One region of the Lacipirellula parvula genome, then DNA from elsewhere that is predicted to be linked to it. Evidence: riboswitches for the same ligand, from Rfam matches in the RefSeq annotation. Region 1 holds a riboswitch; each other region holds the start of a gene.
What was found. A riboswitch is a leader RNA that binds a small molecule or an ion and turns the genes downstream of it on or off. The one in region 1 is predicted to bind cobalamin.

Region 1 (5,470 bases):
GCGAAATGCGTCATGCACCCTGGCGATTTGCGATCTGAAGCGTGGACTTCAATCGCACAATCGATGCTAGCACGCGAACGCACAAAACCGCCCCGATGCAATCGATCGCCCTGAAGCGCATGATGCACAAAGCTTCTCACATTGCCTAAGCTCCGTCTTCTAACGCCGTCGATCTTCTTGGTGTTAACACCCCCTATACCCGCCCCGTCGCCCGTTGCTCGAAGGGAATCGAGGAATGAAGCGTCCCGCCTGGGGTCTCTGGCCCCACTGCGCTTCGACGTTGGTCGCGCTTGCACTGCAAGCGCCCGTCGGCGCCCAATCGTTCGAACAAGCGCTCGTTTCGCTGCCGCCTGTCGACAGCGAAACAGAGCTGTCGTTCGTCCCCACGACGCCGCTCGCCGAGACCGTGGACGGTGCGGCCTCCGCCGCACCGGCTGAGCCCGCGGCGGCGAACTCGTCGATTGCCGATGGCCTGCGGCTCGACAACGGCGTCGTGCCAATTGCGAGCTTCATCCAACTCGGCGAGTGCCCGACCTGCCCGCCAGGGTTGGCGCCGCCCGCCGAGAAGCCGAAGTACCCGCTGATCATCGTGTCGGGCGCCGCGCAGATCGACGGCATTTGGTTCGATCAGCCGGCCGACAACCAAGCCGTCGTCGGCGACGCCCGCGACGTCGCCGGCTTCCGCCGCGCTCGTCTCGGCGCCAACGGCTTCCTCGCCGAGAACGTGAAGTACCGCATGGAGTACGATTTCGCGTTCCCCGGCCGCCCGAACTTCACCGACGTGTGGGTCGACGTCGCCGACCTGCCCGGCGTCGGCCACTTCAAAGTCGGCCAATGGAAACAGCCGTTCAGCATGGAACCAGCGACGAGCTTTCGCGAACTGCTGTTCATGGAACGGTCGCTCGCCTTCGCGCTGGTGCCGTTCCGCCAAGTCGGCGTTGGCTTCTTCAACACCGCCTTCGAAGAACAAGCGACTTGGGCCTGGTCGGGCTACCGCTTCCCCACCGACCAGTACGGTAACGTCGCCGGCGACAACGGCTACGGCATGTCGACTCGCGAAACGATGCTGCTCTACAACGACGAGTGCAACAACGTCGTGCACGTCGGCGGCAGCTACACCTACAACGAACCGGCCGGCAACACGCTGCGGCTGCGGTCGACGCCTGAAGTCGGCTTCACGCAACTCGACGCCAACAACGTGACTGACTTCCCGATTCCGTTCTATGTGAACACCGGCTTCCTGCCGACACAAAGCTACCAGGTCGTCGGCGGCGAACTAGCGGCGGGCTTCGGCTCGCTCGTGTTCCAATCGGAATACATGTACGCAATGCTCAACGAACCGACGGGCCCGCAATTGCAGTTCCCCGCCGGTTACGCCCAGGTCGGTTACGTCCTCACCGGCGAACGTCGCAACTACGATCACAAAACAGCGGCCTTCACTCGCGTTGTCCCCGACGTCAACTTCGGCAACGGCAGCTGGGGCGCGTGGGAAATCGCTGGCCGTTACTCGACGCTCGACCTCAACGACAAGTTCGTCCAAGGCGGTCACTTACAGGATCTCACGTTCGGCTTGAACTGGTACCTCAATCGATTCACGCGGTTCGAGTTCAACTACATCCACAACTTCCTCGACCGTCCGGTGGGGAACGACACCGAGTCTGACATCTTCGGTACGCGGGCTCAGTTTGACTTCTAAGGGAAGAAGGCGAACCCAAGAGCACGACGGAGGACACGAAGCAGTCGAAGCAATAAGTAGGTAGAATGCTGCCGTTAGACGCGGGTGGATGCTCACGCTGCATTCATCTGCGTCTTTCGGCGTTGATCGGCGGTTCCAATTCTCTTGAAGGTTCACGTAACCATGGCTGAAGCTGACGATCCGCGGATTTACTTTGCCGCCGAGCGGACGCTGCTCGCGTGGGTTCGCACCGGGCTGACGCTCGTCGGCATGGGGTTCGTCGTCGCGCGGTTCGGGTTGTTTCTGCGGATCGTCCGCAACGCTCCCGACGCGCCGACGCATGCCGGGTCGACATGGATCGGCGTCGGACTCGTGGTGCTTGGCTCGGTCGCCATCGGCGTCGCGGCCTGGCAGCACGCGAAGTTCTGGCACGGCCTCGCCAAGTCGCAGCGGACGCAACCGGGCGTGATGCGATGGTCGGTGATCTTCGCACTCCTCATTTCGCTCATTGGCCTCGCCCTCGGCGGGTATTTGGTCGTCAGCGCAAACAGCGCCGAAACGGGCCGGGCCGCGGCCGTCGCCCGCTGACCGGATCGCCTAAACCACTCCCTTCGCAGCACTTGCGCCCCCTGCTTTACGCCCCCCGAAGGGGCGCGTTAAACTCGATCCCTTGAGTTTGGTTCACCATGCGTTGGTGGTCGGCTGGGCACGTGTCGCTCGGCCGACGCAACAGGGAACTCCGGTGCGATTCCGGGACGGCCCCGCCGCTGTGACCAGGCGCGATTCGACGAACGCATCTTCAGCCATTGCCGCTGGACTGGTCGCTTAAGCAACCAGTCCGAACCCTGAGAGGGCTCAAAGCCTCGACAGGGTTTACATGCGGCGAGAAGGCGAGTTTCGTCGAGCCTGGGAGTCAGAAGACCTACCACTGCATGCAGCAATGCGATTCGCTCCTGCGAGGGACGGGCGGATGGCGAGATAGTTTCATCGTTGCCGCCGATTGTCTGGGCGATCTTCGTTGGCGCCCACGCAGGGTCGGCGATTGATCGAGCCACGGCTCGCCCACGATGAGACGGACGCAAGTGCTCATGCCCTGCCCGCCAGCCACCCGCCGCGAGTCGCACGCGCCGTCGCGCGGCTTCACGCTGGTGGAACTGCTGGTGGTGATCGCGATCATCGGGGTGCTCGTCTCGCTGCTGCTGCCGGCGGTGCAAGCGGCCCGTGAAGCGTCGCGGCGAAGTCGCTGTGCGAACAATCTCAAACAGCAGGGCCTCGCGGCGATCAACTACGAGGGGCAGCGTCGCACGTTGCCCCCCGGCTGCATTGGCTGCCTGCCGCCGCAAGAGGGGGTGCAACTCTTCCTGTCGTGGAACGCCCAACTGCTGCCGTGGCTGGAGCAGACGGCACTGCACGCCCGGCTTGACTTCACGAAGCCGTCGGACGAGGCGCCGAACCTTCCCGCCGCCTCGCAACAGGTCGACGTCTTCCTCTGCCCGAGCACGCTGCAACCGGAAACGGCGAGCGATTCGAACCTGTGGCGCGGCGCGGCGTTCACCGACTACGGCGGCATCTACGGCGTCGAAGGCGCCGGTCGCGATGCGCCATTCAGTATCGATCCGAGTGAGTGGTTCAGCGGCCAAGTGTTGGAGCCGGGTTCGCTCGGCGTGTTCGTCTACGACGAGCCAGTTGCCTACCGCGACATCGTCGACGGCTTGTCGCAAACGGTCGCCATCGCCGAGTCGCTCCTCCGCCGCCGCGTCGAATGCGAGTGGATCAACGGCCAAAACGTCTTTGCTCAAGAGCAGTCGACGCCAATCAATTCGACCGAAGGACTGGAGAACGAAATCGGCTCGCCCCATCCCGGCGGCGCGCAAGCCGTCTTCTGCGACGGGCACGTCGCCTTCTTGAGCGAGCAGCTCGACCAACGCGTGTTGAACGCCATGCTGACCCGCGCGGGCGAGGAGGCGGCTCATGCTCCGTAGTGGTCGGCAACAGTTCATCGTAGCGCTCGCATGGTGGTCGCTCTGTTCAGCGATGTTGATCGGCGTCGGCACGCAGCCGGCGGCCGCGGGACCGGTCGCGTCGTTCGACGACGTCGAGTTCTGGGTCGGCACAGGAAGCAACCGCGCCGTCGTGGCGATCGAGTGGCTCACCGGGACGACCGAGCGGACGACGCTCGCGTGGGGGTTTCGTTGGGATGGAGCAGCGACGGGGCAGACGCTGCTCAATGCCGTGGTGACGGCCGACCCTCGGTTGTTCGCCAAGTCGGGCGGCTTTGGCGGCGGGCTTGGTTCGTCGCTCTATGGCCTCGGCTATGACGACGGCGACGGCGCGTTCGCGCTCGACGACGGCACGACGTTCAATGAAGCGGGGATCGCGCAAGTGAGCGGCCCGGCCGATCGTGCGCAGGCGGTCGACCCCGCAGACTACTACAACGAAGGTTGGTTCCGCGGTTTTTGGAACTATGGCTACTCGCACACCAATCCGTTCGCCGGCGGGTCGTGGACCGCTTCGCAAGTCGGCATGAGCAGTCGCGTGCTGCAAGATGGCGACTGGGAGAGCTGGGCCTATCACCCCGCGGTGAACCAGGCCGGCTTTCAGCAGTTTGCCGACAATCCGTTCGCCGCTCCCGCGCCGGCGATCGTCGGCAGCGCCGACTTCAATGGCGACGGCGGCGTCGATGGCGCCGACTTCCTCGCGTGGCAACGGGGCTACGGCATCACGACTGGGGCTGAGCTGAACCAAGGCGACGCCAACGGCGACGGCGGGGTCGATGCCGCCGATTTGCAGTGGTGGCGCGACGCCTTCAGCCAAGCGACCACGCCGCCGGCAGCCATCAGCGCCGCAGCGGTCCCCGAGCCGACGAGCCTGGGACTCGCGCTGATGGCGTTCGCAGCTGCGGCGGTTCGGCGGCGGATCAATCGAATTCATGGAACCCTCGCATGGAAGCACCCGACACGATGACCGCGCCGCCCGCGGCAGCAGCGAGTTCCTCGCCGCTCGTGGCCGGGCGCGATTTTTATTTTGAGCGGGGCCGATTCGTCCTCACCGAGGCGTATCTGCTCCGCCGCGGAACGTGCTGCGGCAACGGTTGCCGGCACTGCCCGTATCGCAAAGCATCCAAGCCACCGGCTCCGCCGGTGGACGTAGCAAGAACAGAACTGACTAGCACTTCGTCCACCGGCAGAGCCGGGGGCTTTTAAGACCACACCACTGAACTTTCACCAAGGAGAGATCTCATGAAGTTGAACTTGAAGTTGACCGCCGCCGCGCTCAGCCTGCTCGCGGCTTGCCCGGCGGCGCCCGCTTTCGCCGCGGATCCGTGGGCCGACAAAATGGTCGAGTACATCCAAGGAACCGGCGTCGGCAACGACTTCGTCACCGGTAATCCGATCAACAACCCGCAGACGGCCCTCGGCGAGCCGACCCGCTTCGCCAGCGATCCGGCGAACTTCGGCGGCCCGACGACTCCCTTCTCTTCCGCTTACCGCGACCACGAAATCGTCTCGATCGGCATCGGCGGTTCGCTGACGTTGCAGTTCGACGAGCCGGTGCAAAACCATCCGCTCAACCCGTACGGCATCGACCTGCTGATCTTCGGCAACTCGTTCTATGAGCTCGTCTTCGGCCCGAACACCGCGACCGGCAGCGCCTCGATCGGCGGCGGCCAGATCGAAGTGAGCGCCAACGGCGTCGACTTCGTCCCAGTCTCCGGCGTCGCCGACGGGTTGTTCCCGACGGTTGGTTATCTCGACGTCACCGAAGCGTTCCCCTCGCAACATGGCCAAGTCCTCA
Region 2 (5,470 bases), 2.3 Mb from region 1:
GGTTCACCTCGCCGCCAAGTTCGCCTGCGTCGTCGTTCTGCTACTCCACGCTGCCCCCGTACTCGCACAGTCTCGCGCTGAGGGAATGGCCGCCGCCGCCAACGCCTTTCTCGCCGCGCTCACGCCTGAGCAGCGCACCGAAGCCGTCGTCGCGTTCGATTCGCCCCAGCGCCGCGATTGGCACAACATTCCGAAGGATGATCGCAAGGGCGTCGAGTTTGCCGTCCTCTCGCCCGAACAGCGCCAACTCGCCCTCGCCCTGCTCCACTCCGGCCTCAGCGACGACGGCTACGACAAAGCGCTCAAGATCATGTCGCTCGAAAACAACCTCCGCGAAGGCGAGAAGAACGTGCAGGGCGCGCCGCTCCGCGATCCCGAGCGGTACTTCATCACCATCTTCGGCGAGCCAGCCGGCGTGGGCGCCTGGGGGTGGAGTTTCGAGGGTCACCACTTCTCGCAGAACATCGCAGTGCAAGATGGCACGATCGTCGGCGACACGCCGAGCTTCTGGGGCGCCAACCCCGCCACGCTGATCACGTTCGTCGAAGGAGGGCCCGAAGTCGGTACGCGAACGCTGGCCCAAGAAGAGCAACTCGCCTTCGATTTACTGACGAGCCTCGACCAATCGCAGCGTGCCGAGGCGATCATCGCCGACAAGCCGCCCGCCGACTACCGCGCCGCCGGCCAACCCGAACCGCCCCGCTCCGCCCCCGAGGGGATTCCCGCCAAGCAGCTCACCGATCTCCAAAAAGAAACGCTCCGCTCGCTGCTCGCCGCGTTTTGCAACAACCAGGCGCCCGAACTCGCTGCCGCCCGCCTCGCCGAGATCGACGCCTCGGGCTTCGACCGCGTCCACTTCGCCTGGCAAGGCGCCGACAAACCGGGCGTCGGCCACGCCTACCGCATCCAGGGCCCGACGTTCCTGCTCGAACTGGTGAACATCCAAGCCGACCCCGCCGGCAACCCCGCGAACCACATCCACTCGGTGTGGCGGAGCCTCAACCACGACTTCGGCGTGGCTGAGTGATCGCGGGAAAATGCAAAGGCAACCGCCAAGGACGCCAAGAGCGCCAAGGGAATACGGGGTGAAATAGTCCCCGCGAATTAGCGCGAATAATGCATGAATTCAATTCATCGTGATTCCTTCTTCCTATTCGCGACCATTCGCGTGATTCGCGGGAAAGTCTTTTGCATTTTCCTTGGCGCTCTTGGCGTCCTTGGCGGTTAGTCTTCTTCCGCACCCGTTTGCACAGCCCACCGCGGCCAGCTATCTTGTCCCACTGCTCTCGGGCGGCGAAAGCCCGTGGCGACTCCCCAGTCGCCGCGAAGGGAAGTCGGTGAGAATCCGACGCGGACGCGCCGCTGTGATGGACGTTTGATTGGCCGATCAACAAGCCACTGTTTCGACTGCTGTCGAAATGGGAAGGCGATCGGCCGAGATGTCTGAAGCCAGAAGACCGGCCTGGGAGCAAACGTTCGACGCTACGGCGTCGGGCGCCCGTTTTCCGTCTTCGCGTTTAGGACGGGCCGGACCTGGCTTCACTCGCTGTTGTCGCATCGTGCCGCTGTGTGCGGGCGATGGTCGACGTCGTTTCGCCAGTTCTTGCCCTTCTGGCTGTTCGTCGTGAGCGAACTTCCCGCGCAGGCTCCTGCCCACCTCGGCCTCGCGATTAGGCCATGCGGCGATCACAGCCGCAGCTGGAATTCAGCTAATGACGAGACTTCTACGATTCAGTGCGGCGCTCGCATGCGCCCTCACGCTCGCGGCGAGCTACGCCGCTCCGCAAGCGAAGGCCGTCGGCATCGACGCCTACCAGCCGACGCGCAACTTCACCCTCCCCGCCGGCGGCGACAGTTCGGGCGGCAACGTCCTGTTCGACGCCCTTCCCGACGGCCGGCTCCTGTTGCTCAATGGCGTGAACGTCTCCGTCGAGACGGCTCCCAAGAGCGGCGCCTTCAACGCGCTCGGCGACATCCCCGGCTTTTCGTTGATGTCCTGGGGCCCCGGCTTCCTCGCCGTGTCGCCTGATGGAACCCGCGCCGCAGCCGGCAGCAACGCGGGCGGTACGATTGCCGTCTTCGAAACCGCTAATCCCGCGAGCGTCACCATTTTCAACGGCGATGACTTCGCTGGCGAGTGGATCGACAACCGCTACCTCGCCATCGCCAATGGCATGTCGGGCCCGCGGGTCGAGATCCTCGACACGCAAACCGCCACGATGACCCCGGTGATTACCAACATCGGCGGCGCCTCGGCCGGCGTTGCGATCGACGCGGCCGGCAACCTCTACACCGGCAACGGCTATGGTTACAACACGGGCGGCAGTTCGACCGGGTGGATCAAAGCCTTCGCCGCCGGCGATTGGCAAAACGCCCTCGCGACGAACACCCCGCTCAACTTCGAAGCCACCGGCACGCCGGTCGCTGACTTGCTCTCGGCCTACCCCTTCGGTTTCGATGGCTCGGGCAACATGTTCGTCGGCGGCGCCGATTTCTTCGGCGGTTCGAACGACAAAGGCTACGCAGCACTGATCAGCGCGAGCGCCGTCGCCGACGCATTGGCCAATCCGCAAGCCGCGCCGCCGATCAATGGGAACTCGCCGGCAAGCGTGCTGCGTAAGATCGCCAGCCCGCAGGAGACGCTCGATTCGCTCCAACCGCCGACGTGGAATTACAACGCCGGCACCGGCGAGTTGCTTCTCGGCTACTACCAGAACGGTGCGGTAACTGCCTACGCCGTGCCGGAGCCCGCGACACTGCTACTCGTGGCCGCGGCCGGGACCTTTGGTTTGCTGATGCGTCGCCGGTCGCGTTGCTTGGCGATCGCCCTGTTGGTGCTGACGGCTGCCCCGATGGCGGTCGAGGCCTCCCCTTACGACGCGTTCGATTTCAGCGACGTCGACTACTGGGTCGGCACGGGCAGCAACCGCGCAGCGCTGGTCGTCGACTTCTATTACCCCACGGGCAATGCGAGCTACGTCTGGGGCTACCAATGGGACGGCACGGCGACAGGCGAGCAGATGTTTCGCGCGATCGCCGGCACGACCCTCGTGCGTGAACGCGACGGCGGCTCAGAGTTGGGCACGTACTCAGGGAGCGATAGTCGCCTCTACCTGCGGGCGAGTTCCTTCGGCGGCGGCCTCGGCAACTCGACCTTCGGCATCGGCTACGACGTCGACGGCGACGGCGGCTCGTTCGTTTCGAGTTTCGAAGGCGTCGAGACGGGCGCCGCGACCGACAGCGACGACTACTACCGCGAAGGTTGGTTCACCGGTTACTGGAGCTACTGGATCTCCGACCCCTCCGCCCCGGCGTGGGGCTATTCGGGCCTTGGCTTCTCGGGTCGCGAACTGACCAACGGTTCGTGGGATGGCTGGAGCTACGTCGATTTCACAACCGGCGACAGCGGAACGCCGGCCGTGCCGACGCCCGCCCAAGTCCCCGAGCCAGCCGCGTTCGCGCTCGCCGCCTCCGTCGCCTTGGCGATGTTCACCATTCGCCGACGCAAGTAGCGACAATTCTGTGGGAGGCGTCTCCGACGCCGATGCGGCGCGGCTGGAACGCTTCGGCGTGGTGCGCGAAATCGGCGTCGGAGACGCCTCCCACAATTTCAATCCAGCTGCGGCATTTCCTCAGCAACTGACAACGGACGACTGACCACGGACAAAACCAATCAAGGAAGTCCCATGCAAGTTTCTACGACCCCGTCTTGCCGGCGATTGCCGGCAGGGCGGTTCTTCCTCGCACTGACTCTGGCGGCCGCGCTTGCTTCGACCGCGGCCGCCCAAAGTCCCTACGCCACGACGCTCGTCGCCCACAATGGCGCCTTCGGCGGCGCGGCCCTCTACAACGATCCGCTCGCTGTCCTTGGCGAGCCAACCCGCGTTGCCAACAACAACGACCCCGTCATTGGCACGGCGCCTTATCACATCAAAATCGTCGAGCCCGCGTACAACCGCGATCTCGCCGGCAACAAAATCATCACGACGCTCAGCCGCAAGTCGAACGGCGGCGGCTACGACTACGGTTTCATTACCGTTAAATTCGATCAGCCGATCGTCGATGATCCGACTAACCCGTACGGCATCGATCTGAACGTCTTCGGCAACTCGTTTTACGTCGGCAACGGCTTTGTCAGCGATTCAAGCGACATGCGGGCGTACAACCTGGTCGGCGGCCTGTTCGCCGAGCCGGTCGTCATCTCGGTGAGCCCCGACAACGTCAATTGGTACACCTATGCGAACGGTCCGTACGGCGACACCGCGTTTCCGACGCAGGGAACGCAGTGGAGCGGCGCGCAGCACGACGCCACCGGCAACGGCTGGACCTCGACGCCAACCGATTTTACGAAGCCGGTGAACCCGACGCTCGACGCGGTGCTCGGCGTTCAGGGCCAGCAACTTTCAGCGGCCAACGCGATCGGCATGTATCTCAACTCCGGCGGCGGCACGGGGATCGACCTCGCCCCCACCGGCTTCTCGTCGATTCAGTACGTGCGCGTCGAGGCGACCGCCCAGTTCCGCGATGGCGAGATTGACGGCTTTGCCGACGTGCGGCCGATGACGCTCGGCGATTCGCTGTCGATCACCCCGGATAACGTCGACGCAGGGACGAGGCTCTTCTTTCAGCAGGGCGCGGACCTTGCGAAGTCGGCGGTGATCGCTGATTTCTCCGCCGTCGCCGACTTGGCCAAGCTGACCACCGCTCCGCTTGCCGATGAAACGGCCCTCGCCGCGCTCGCCGGCAAGAACGTGCTCACCAACTTTGCACTCGAAGTAACCACTCTCGTCGGCGACGCGCCGGTCGCGTTCGCCGCCGACTACCGCCTCGGCGTGAGCAGCGACTACGCCGGCGACGGCAGCGATCTGCAGATATTGTCGTGGAGCGATGATGCTTGGAGCGAAACGTCGTTCACCTTTGACGCGACCGCCGGCATGGCGCTTCTCGAAGATTGGACCGCCGGCGAAGCGTGGCTCGCGATCGTCCAAACCGCCGCCGCGCCCCTGCCCGGCGACTACGACGACAACGGCCTCGTCGACGGCGCCGATTTCCTCGCCTGGCAACGCGCCTACGGCGGGAGCATGCCGCTCCCCAACGAAACCGCCTCGCCGGGGATTGTCGATGCCGAGGACCTGAATGTGTGGAAGCAGCATTTTGGAGCGAGCGGCGCCGCGAGCCAGGCGGTTGTGCAAGTTCCAGAGCCGAGCGCCGTCACGCTTGCGGTGCTAGGCATCGTCGCATGCTCACGCCGCAAGTTTCGGCTCTCACACAAATAACTCCTTCTTGCCCCCTCCCCCTGGAGGGAGGGCTGGGGAGGGGGGCTGAAGCTGGTGCCCGCATCAATCACCCCTCCCTAACCCTCCCCCTCAAGGGGAGGGAACCACACATTTGATTGGTTGGTGCGAATCGGCGCCGCAAACCTCGTCGGTAACTCAATCCATGAACTACCGCCGAACTCACCCCGCCGCCC
Region 3 (5,470 bases), 1.2 Mb from region 1:
TGTTCAGCAAAATTTCCGTGCAGAGGTTGCTGCTATGCACCACGCCCACATGGTCTTGCGGTGAGCGGATGTTCGACGGATCTTTGAATGTGATCCAAGGGTGCCCCGTTTCGAACAGCCGCGTCAGCATCTTGCGCCACAAGTCGGCGGCGGGGACGCGGCGGAAGAGTTCGATCTCCCCCTCGTCGGTCATCCGCTCGTACTGCTCGTAGCGAGCTTCGAACTCGCGGCCGTACAAATCGTGCAGGTCGCTCACTTCGTTGGGGCTGAAGAGCGTCCAATCGGCCTTCTGCCGCACGCGCTTCATGAACAGGTCGGGAATCCAGTTGGCCGTGTGCATGTCGTGCGTGCGGCGGCGATCGTCGCCGGTGTTCTTCCGCAATTCGAGGAACTCCTCGACGTCGAGATGCCACGTCTCAAGATAGCTGCAGACGGCGCCCTTCCGCTTGCCGCCTTGGTTCACTGCCACCGCGGCGTCGTTCACCACCTTCAGGAACGGAATCACCCCCTGGCTGCGGCCGTTCGTGCCGCGGATGTGGGAGTTGGTGGCGCGAATGTTCGTCCAGTCGTTCCCGAGCCCGCCGGCCCATTTTGATAGCAGCGCGTTGTCGGACACCACTTTGAAGATATGTCCCAGATCGTCGCTTACGGTGCTGAGGTAGCACGAGCTCAGCTGCGGATGCGGCGTGCCGGCGTTGAACAACGTCGGCGTTGCTGAAGTAAACCGGAACGTCGACAGAATCTCGTAGAACTCGATCGCCCGCTCTTCGCGGGCCGCTTCCCGCAGCGCGACGCCCATCGCCACCCGCATCCAAAAGTACTGCGGCGTTTCGATCCGCCGGCCGTTCACGTGGAGCAAGTAGCGGTCGTAGATCGCCTGCAGGCCGAGGTAATGGAACTGCGCGTCCCGCTCCGGCTTCATCGCCGCGGCGAGTTTTTCTATATCGAACTCGCGCAGCTCCGCCGACAGCCGTCCGGCACGAATGCCGTCGATGATGTAGTGCTCGAACTGATGCTGGTGGAGCCGGTCGAGCGATCGCGCATCGGGCGTTTCGCCGAGCGCTTCCTGGTAGATAACGTTGCGCATCAGCCGCGAGGTGACGACGTCGTAGGCTGGATCGCGTTCAATCCGCGAGCGTGCGGCCAGAATCTGCGCCCGGTAAATCTCGTTGATCGAGATCCCGTCGAAGACCGATCGCAGCACCTCGTCGACAAGTTCGTCGACGTCGACCACCGCTTCCCAGCCGGCCGCCGCTTCGGCGAGCCGCTTGCGAATCCGCCGCGCATCGAACGGCACGCGGCTGCCGTCGGCGAGCGTCACCTGCACGGTCGGCGGCGCCTGAATGATCGCTTCGCCCCGAATCGCTCTCATTTTGGCGTGTTCGGCGCGGTAGATGATGTACCGCCGCGCGACGCGATAATGCCCGCGGGCCATCAGCTCCATCTCGACGATGTCTTGAATCCGCTCGACGCTGACCCCTTCGCCCTGATTCACCAGCGGCGAGACGTCGTCGGAGACCGACTGCAGCACGCCCGCCACGTCGGCGGCCACGTCGTCGTCGAGCGGCGCACTGGCGGCGATGTTCAGTTCCGCGCGAAACGCATTGGCGATCGCGCCGCGGATGCGGTCGAGTTCAAACGGAACGTGACGACCGTCGCGTTTGCGGACAATCCATTCGTGGGGGGCGCACAGCATGAGAGTGACTCCTCTCCCTATCGACCCGATAGGGGACAGCGGGTTTCCCGGAACCAAACCGGTGAACGCCGATCGAGGAATCGTGCGAGAGTGCAGTCGCGAGAGTGCCAGCGCTCAACGGCGAGCGGAAGCCAGCGAGTAATGACTGCGCGCAGCAGAATATCAACATCCTCGACCGTCCTTTCCCGAGAAGGTTCGGTAGACAAGCGGCCCAGTCCGATGACATCCGGTCATCGCAATCCTGTAATTCTGAACCGCTCAGTCGCTGGCAGGTCTTCGGACTTGCGGACTGGCCGGCGGGCCTCGAAAGGTCCTCCGGCACCTACTAGCCGTCGCTTCCCAGCCCTTGCGAGCCAGTGCTTAATGACGGCGTTCGTTTCCGCTTACCGCTGCGGGGCAGCCCTGGATTTGCACCAGGTTCCCTCTTGTCGCGACCACAATCGCTTGTGGTCGACCAGCAACGGGCGTCAACATACTGCGGGTCGGGAGCGATGTCCAGCGTGTTCGGGGAGAAGTTTTTTGAGCTTGGTTTTAAGCTCTGCGAACAACCGAGCGACTCTTTCGATCACGCTGACTGCGCGCCGTTGACCGGTGACGCACATGCGCTGGTCTCGCTACTTCGCCTTCCCTGCGTTCAACTTCACCGCCGCGCGGATGAGCGCCTTGAACGGGGTCGCCTTCACTTTGTCTCCTTCAAAAAAATCGATCGCCCGTCGCGCGTTGCCGTCGAGGCTCGAATTAAACAGACCGCTCGGATCGGGGAGCGCCGCCCCCTTGGCGAACGTCACCTTCACTTTGTCTTTGTACGTCTCGCCGGTGCAGAGAATCCCGCCTTGCGACCAAGTCGGCACGCCCGCGGGGTTCGACGGCTTCCGCCATTTTACTTCTTCGACCGCATCGGGCGCGGCTTGCGCGATGAGCTCGCGAATCCGTTCGAGCGTTTCAGTTCGCCAATCGTCGAGATTATCGGATGCTTTACTCGCCATATGATTTCTCCGTGGATTGATTACATCCGCTCCAGTGGCAACTTACTCGCCTGCTTCACCCACTTGGCGAACTGCGCTTCATCAAGCTCGTCGTCCTCGTGGATATCTAGATACCGCACCTCCTTCTGCTTCGACTCGCCCGGCGGCAGCGGCCGCAGCGCGGCGCCTTTGAAGAACGCGACTTTCACGTACTTCGCGAAGCAGTGGAAGCTGAGGAACCACCCTTCCCCGTCGCGGCCATAGAACGGCGAGTTCCACTTCACCGCCTTCGCCACGTCGGGCAGCGTCCGCGTGATGATCGCATCGAGCCGTTCGCCGAGCTCGCGCTTCCACTCTGGCATTGCCGCGATGTAGGCCTGCACCGGTTCGTCGCCGTAGCCCTTGGCGATTTGAGGATTACCGCCGGAGAGGAGCTTTGGTTTTGTGGCGGCAGGCTTCGCACTGGCACGCTTGGGCGCGGGCTTCTTTGGCGTTTTCTTGGCCATGCGATTTTCTCTCTGTCACGCTAGGTAGATCGATCTCGCCTGATTGCTAGGCGCCAGCCGCGCTGGTCGAACCGCGGGAAAGCAATCGCCGCACGACATGGCCCTTCCACATCCACAGTCCCGACAGGACGAGGAGCGGCAGGAAGACGTATCTCGTCGCGGGGGCGTAGTTGGGAATCTCTTCGAACGGGCTGTAGACGTAGCCGATAATCGGCACGCTGAAAACGATGTGGATCCAGCGGAGGATCGTCCGCTTCGTGCTTTGGGTCATGTGGATGATCCTTCGGAGGTTTGGCTGTCGGTGTTCGTGAGGATGGCGACGAGCTGCTTGAGCATCTTCGCCCACCCGTACTCGGCGCCCTTGAATGCTTGCTCGCCCCATGGCGCCGCGAGGTCGAAGCCAGCGTGTTCGAGCCGCAGTCGCGTCCCCGCGCCTTCTTCTTCAAGCTCGAAGGAGACGCGGGTGTCGACCAGTCCGCCGGCGGTCCACGAAAACGCGAGCCGGCGGGGAGGTTCGCACTCCAGTACGGTGCAGCGAACAGTGAGCCCGTCGAAATTCGCCTGGGGATTGGGCGGTACTTCGAACGTAAACTGCCGGCCGACTTGCGGTGCGAAGTCGTTGGGGAACATCCACTCGGCAAGCGTGGCGCTGTCGGTGACGGCCTGCCAGACCTCTTCGCGCGACTGTGGAATCAGGATTTCTTTGCGAATCATACGGCTCATTGTTTGCCCTTCTTCTTCGCGAGCACATTCTGCAGCTTCTGCAGACGATCGTCCCAAAACCGCTCGTAGAGCGCGAGCCAATCTCGCACGGGGGCGAGACGCTCAGGAATGAAGTGATAGCGGCGTTCGCGTCCGTGCCGCTCCTCGGTCACGAGGCCCGCGTCGAGCAAGATGCGGAGGTGCTGCGAGATCGCCGGGCGACTGATTTCGAAGTGCGACGCGATCGCACTGACGGATCGATCGGACTCTGCAAGCAGATCGAGAATGTGCCTTCTGGCGGGATGGCCGATGGCTCCGAAGACGTCGGCATCGGGGTTTCGCGTGCTCACCATGCCGCCACTATAGGTAAGTGATTGCTTACGAGTCAAGCGGGCTGGTTGCGGGGCCAGCTTTTTTATATTGAAGAGGGGCGTGGTTCCTAGGGCGGAACTGTGTCACGCGGTTGGCTGCGGTCGCGCTGGCCGCGGCGATACGATGAATTGACTGGCGAGCCGAGAGCCACCGCTCGCAGCGACGGATGACGATGAATGAGCGCTGAGACCTACTCCCCCGGACCGAGTCCCGACACCGTCCGCGCTCCGGACGGAACCTTGCTGACGGCCCCTGCCGATTGGTCGCTGCTGCCGCCGGGCGATGCGGCGCTGACCCGCCGCGTGAAGGCCGCGGGCGACCATTGGGTCGTCGCGGAGAAGCGGGGCCGCAAGATGTTCTCGCGCGGCGTCTGGGCGCCTGCGGCGACGATCGCGCGGATTCAAGCCGATCTCGAAACGGAGCGTTCGACCGAGAGCTTTGCGAAGCGGAAGGTGGCCGATGCTCAGCGACGGGAGAAAGTTCAGGCGGAATACGTCGAAGATTTTCATGGTGCGGTCGTCTCGTTTCTTGCGTTTCACTCGGCCCATGCGCCGCTTGCTCAGCGATTCGCCACTGCCGTCACCGAGCATGCCACGCCGGTCGGCAGCGGCACGGTGGCCCGCACGAAGCGGATTCCGATTGAGCGCCGCGCCGAAGCGGCGGTCATCGCCTGGATGCGGCACCAAACGACGGCGTACGATTCGATGAAGATCCCGCGCGAGAAAGGGAAGCGGCGCGAGGTACGGCGGATGCTGGCGCAGCGGTCGAAAGAATTGCTTGAGCAATATCGCCGCGGCGTTGGCGCTGGCGGGCCTTGCCCGCTGCTGACGGCGCTGCAAGCCTCGCTCGCCGATCATTAGAGCCCTCCACGCTATCTATCGAAACAACTTTGCAACAACACTTTGAGGTCCCCTCCCCTTGAGGGGGAGGGTTAGGGAGGGGTGAAAGTAGCGGGTACCAGGGTTCCATCCCCCTCCCCAGCCCTCCCCTCCAGGGGGAGGGAGCCACACGTTTCTTTAATCCGTAAAATCCGCACTCTCATCGCTTCCAAGCCTCACTTCTTCCGCCGGCGATGCTCAGCTACGGCCCATACTCGCAACTCGCCAAATAGCTTCGCCAACGCCGCCGGTTGATAGTGCGCATTGAGTCCGCTCGGGTTCGGCAGCACCCACGCGTGGCTGCCGCCGAAGAGGTCTTTTTGTATGCCGACGCTCGCATCCTTCACGCCG

Region 2: linked by a shared signal. The riboswitch ahead of PLANPX_RS16310 (PEP-CTERM sorting domain-containing protein) and the one ahead of PLANPX_RS25175 (DUF1559 domain-containing protein) in region 1 are both predicted to bind cobalamin.
Region 3: linked by a shared signal. The riboswitch ahead of PLANPX_RS02750 (ribonucleoside-diphosphate reductase subunit alpha) and the one ahead of PLANPX_RS25175 (DUF1559 domain-containing protein) in region 1 are both predicted to bind cobalamin.

The regions. Positions count from the first base shown of each region.
Region 1 is NZ_AP021861.1:6,454,073-6,459,542, forward strand. Features, by position in the region: gene PLANPX_RS25165 (OprO/OprP family phosphate-selective porin) at 236-1,696, shown strand; gene PLANPX_RS25170 (YidH family protein) at 1,859-2,263, shown strand; cobalamin riboswitch at 2,351-2,620, shown strand; gene PLANPX_RS25175 (DUF1559 domain-containing protein) at 2,743-3,657, shown strand; gene PLANPX_RS25180 (dockerin type I domain-containing protein) at 3,647-4,639, shown strand; gene PLANPX_RS28540 (DUF5522 domain-containing protein) at 4,636-4,878, shown strand; gene PLANPX_RS25190 (PEP-CTERM sorting domain-containing protein) at 4,915-5,470, shown strand, end outside.
Region 2 is NZ_AP021861.1:4,191,570-4,197,039, reverse strand. Features, by position in the region: gene PLANPX_RS16315 (DUF3500 domain-containing protein) at 1-1,027, shown strand, start outside; cobalamin riboswitch at 1,272-1,481, shown strand; gene PLANPX_RS16310 (PEP-CTERM sorting domain-containing protein) at 1,713-3,512, shown strand; gene PLANPX_RS28260 (hypothetical protein) at 3,523-3,657, shown strand; gene PLANPX_RS16305 (hypothetical protein) at 3,687-5,276, shown strand; gene PLANPX_RS28255 (type II secretion system protein) at 5,440-5,470, shown strand, end outside.
Region 3 is NZ_AP021861.1:729,318-734,787, forward strand. Features, by position in the region: gene PLANPX_RS02750 (ribonucleoside-diphosphate reductase subunit alpha) at 1-1,696, opposite strand, end outside; cobalamin riboswitch at 1,946-2,170, opposite strand; gene PLANPX_RS02755 (DUF1801 domain-containing protein) at 2,311-2,682, opposite strand; gene PLANPX_RS02760 (DUF1801 domain-containing protein) at 2,703-3,167, opposite strand; gene PLANPX_RS02765 (hypothetical protein) at 3,214-3,438, opposite strand; gene PLANPX_RS02770 (SRPBCC family protein) at 3,435-3,890, opposite strand; gene PLANPX_RS02775 (ArsR/SmtB family transcription factor) at 3,887-4,222, opposite strand; gene PLANPX_RS02780 (DUF2293 domain-containing protein) at 4,418-5,101, shown strand; gene PLANPX_RS02785 (mismatch-specific DNA-glycosylase) at 5,296-5,470, opposite strand, start outside.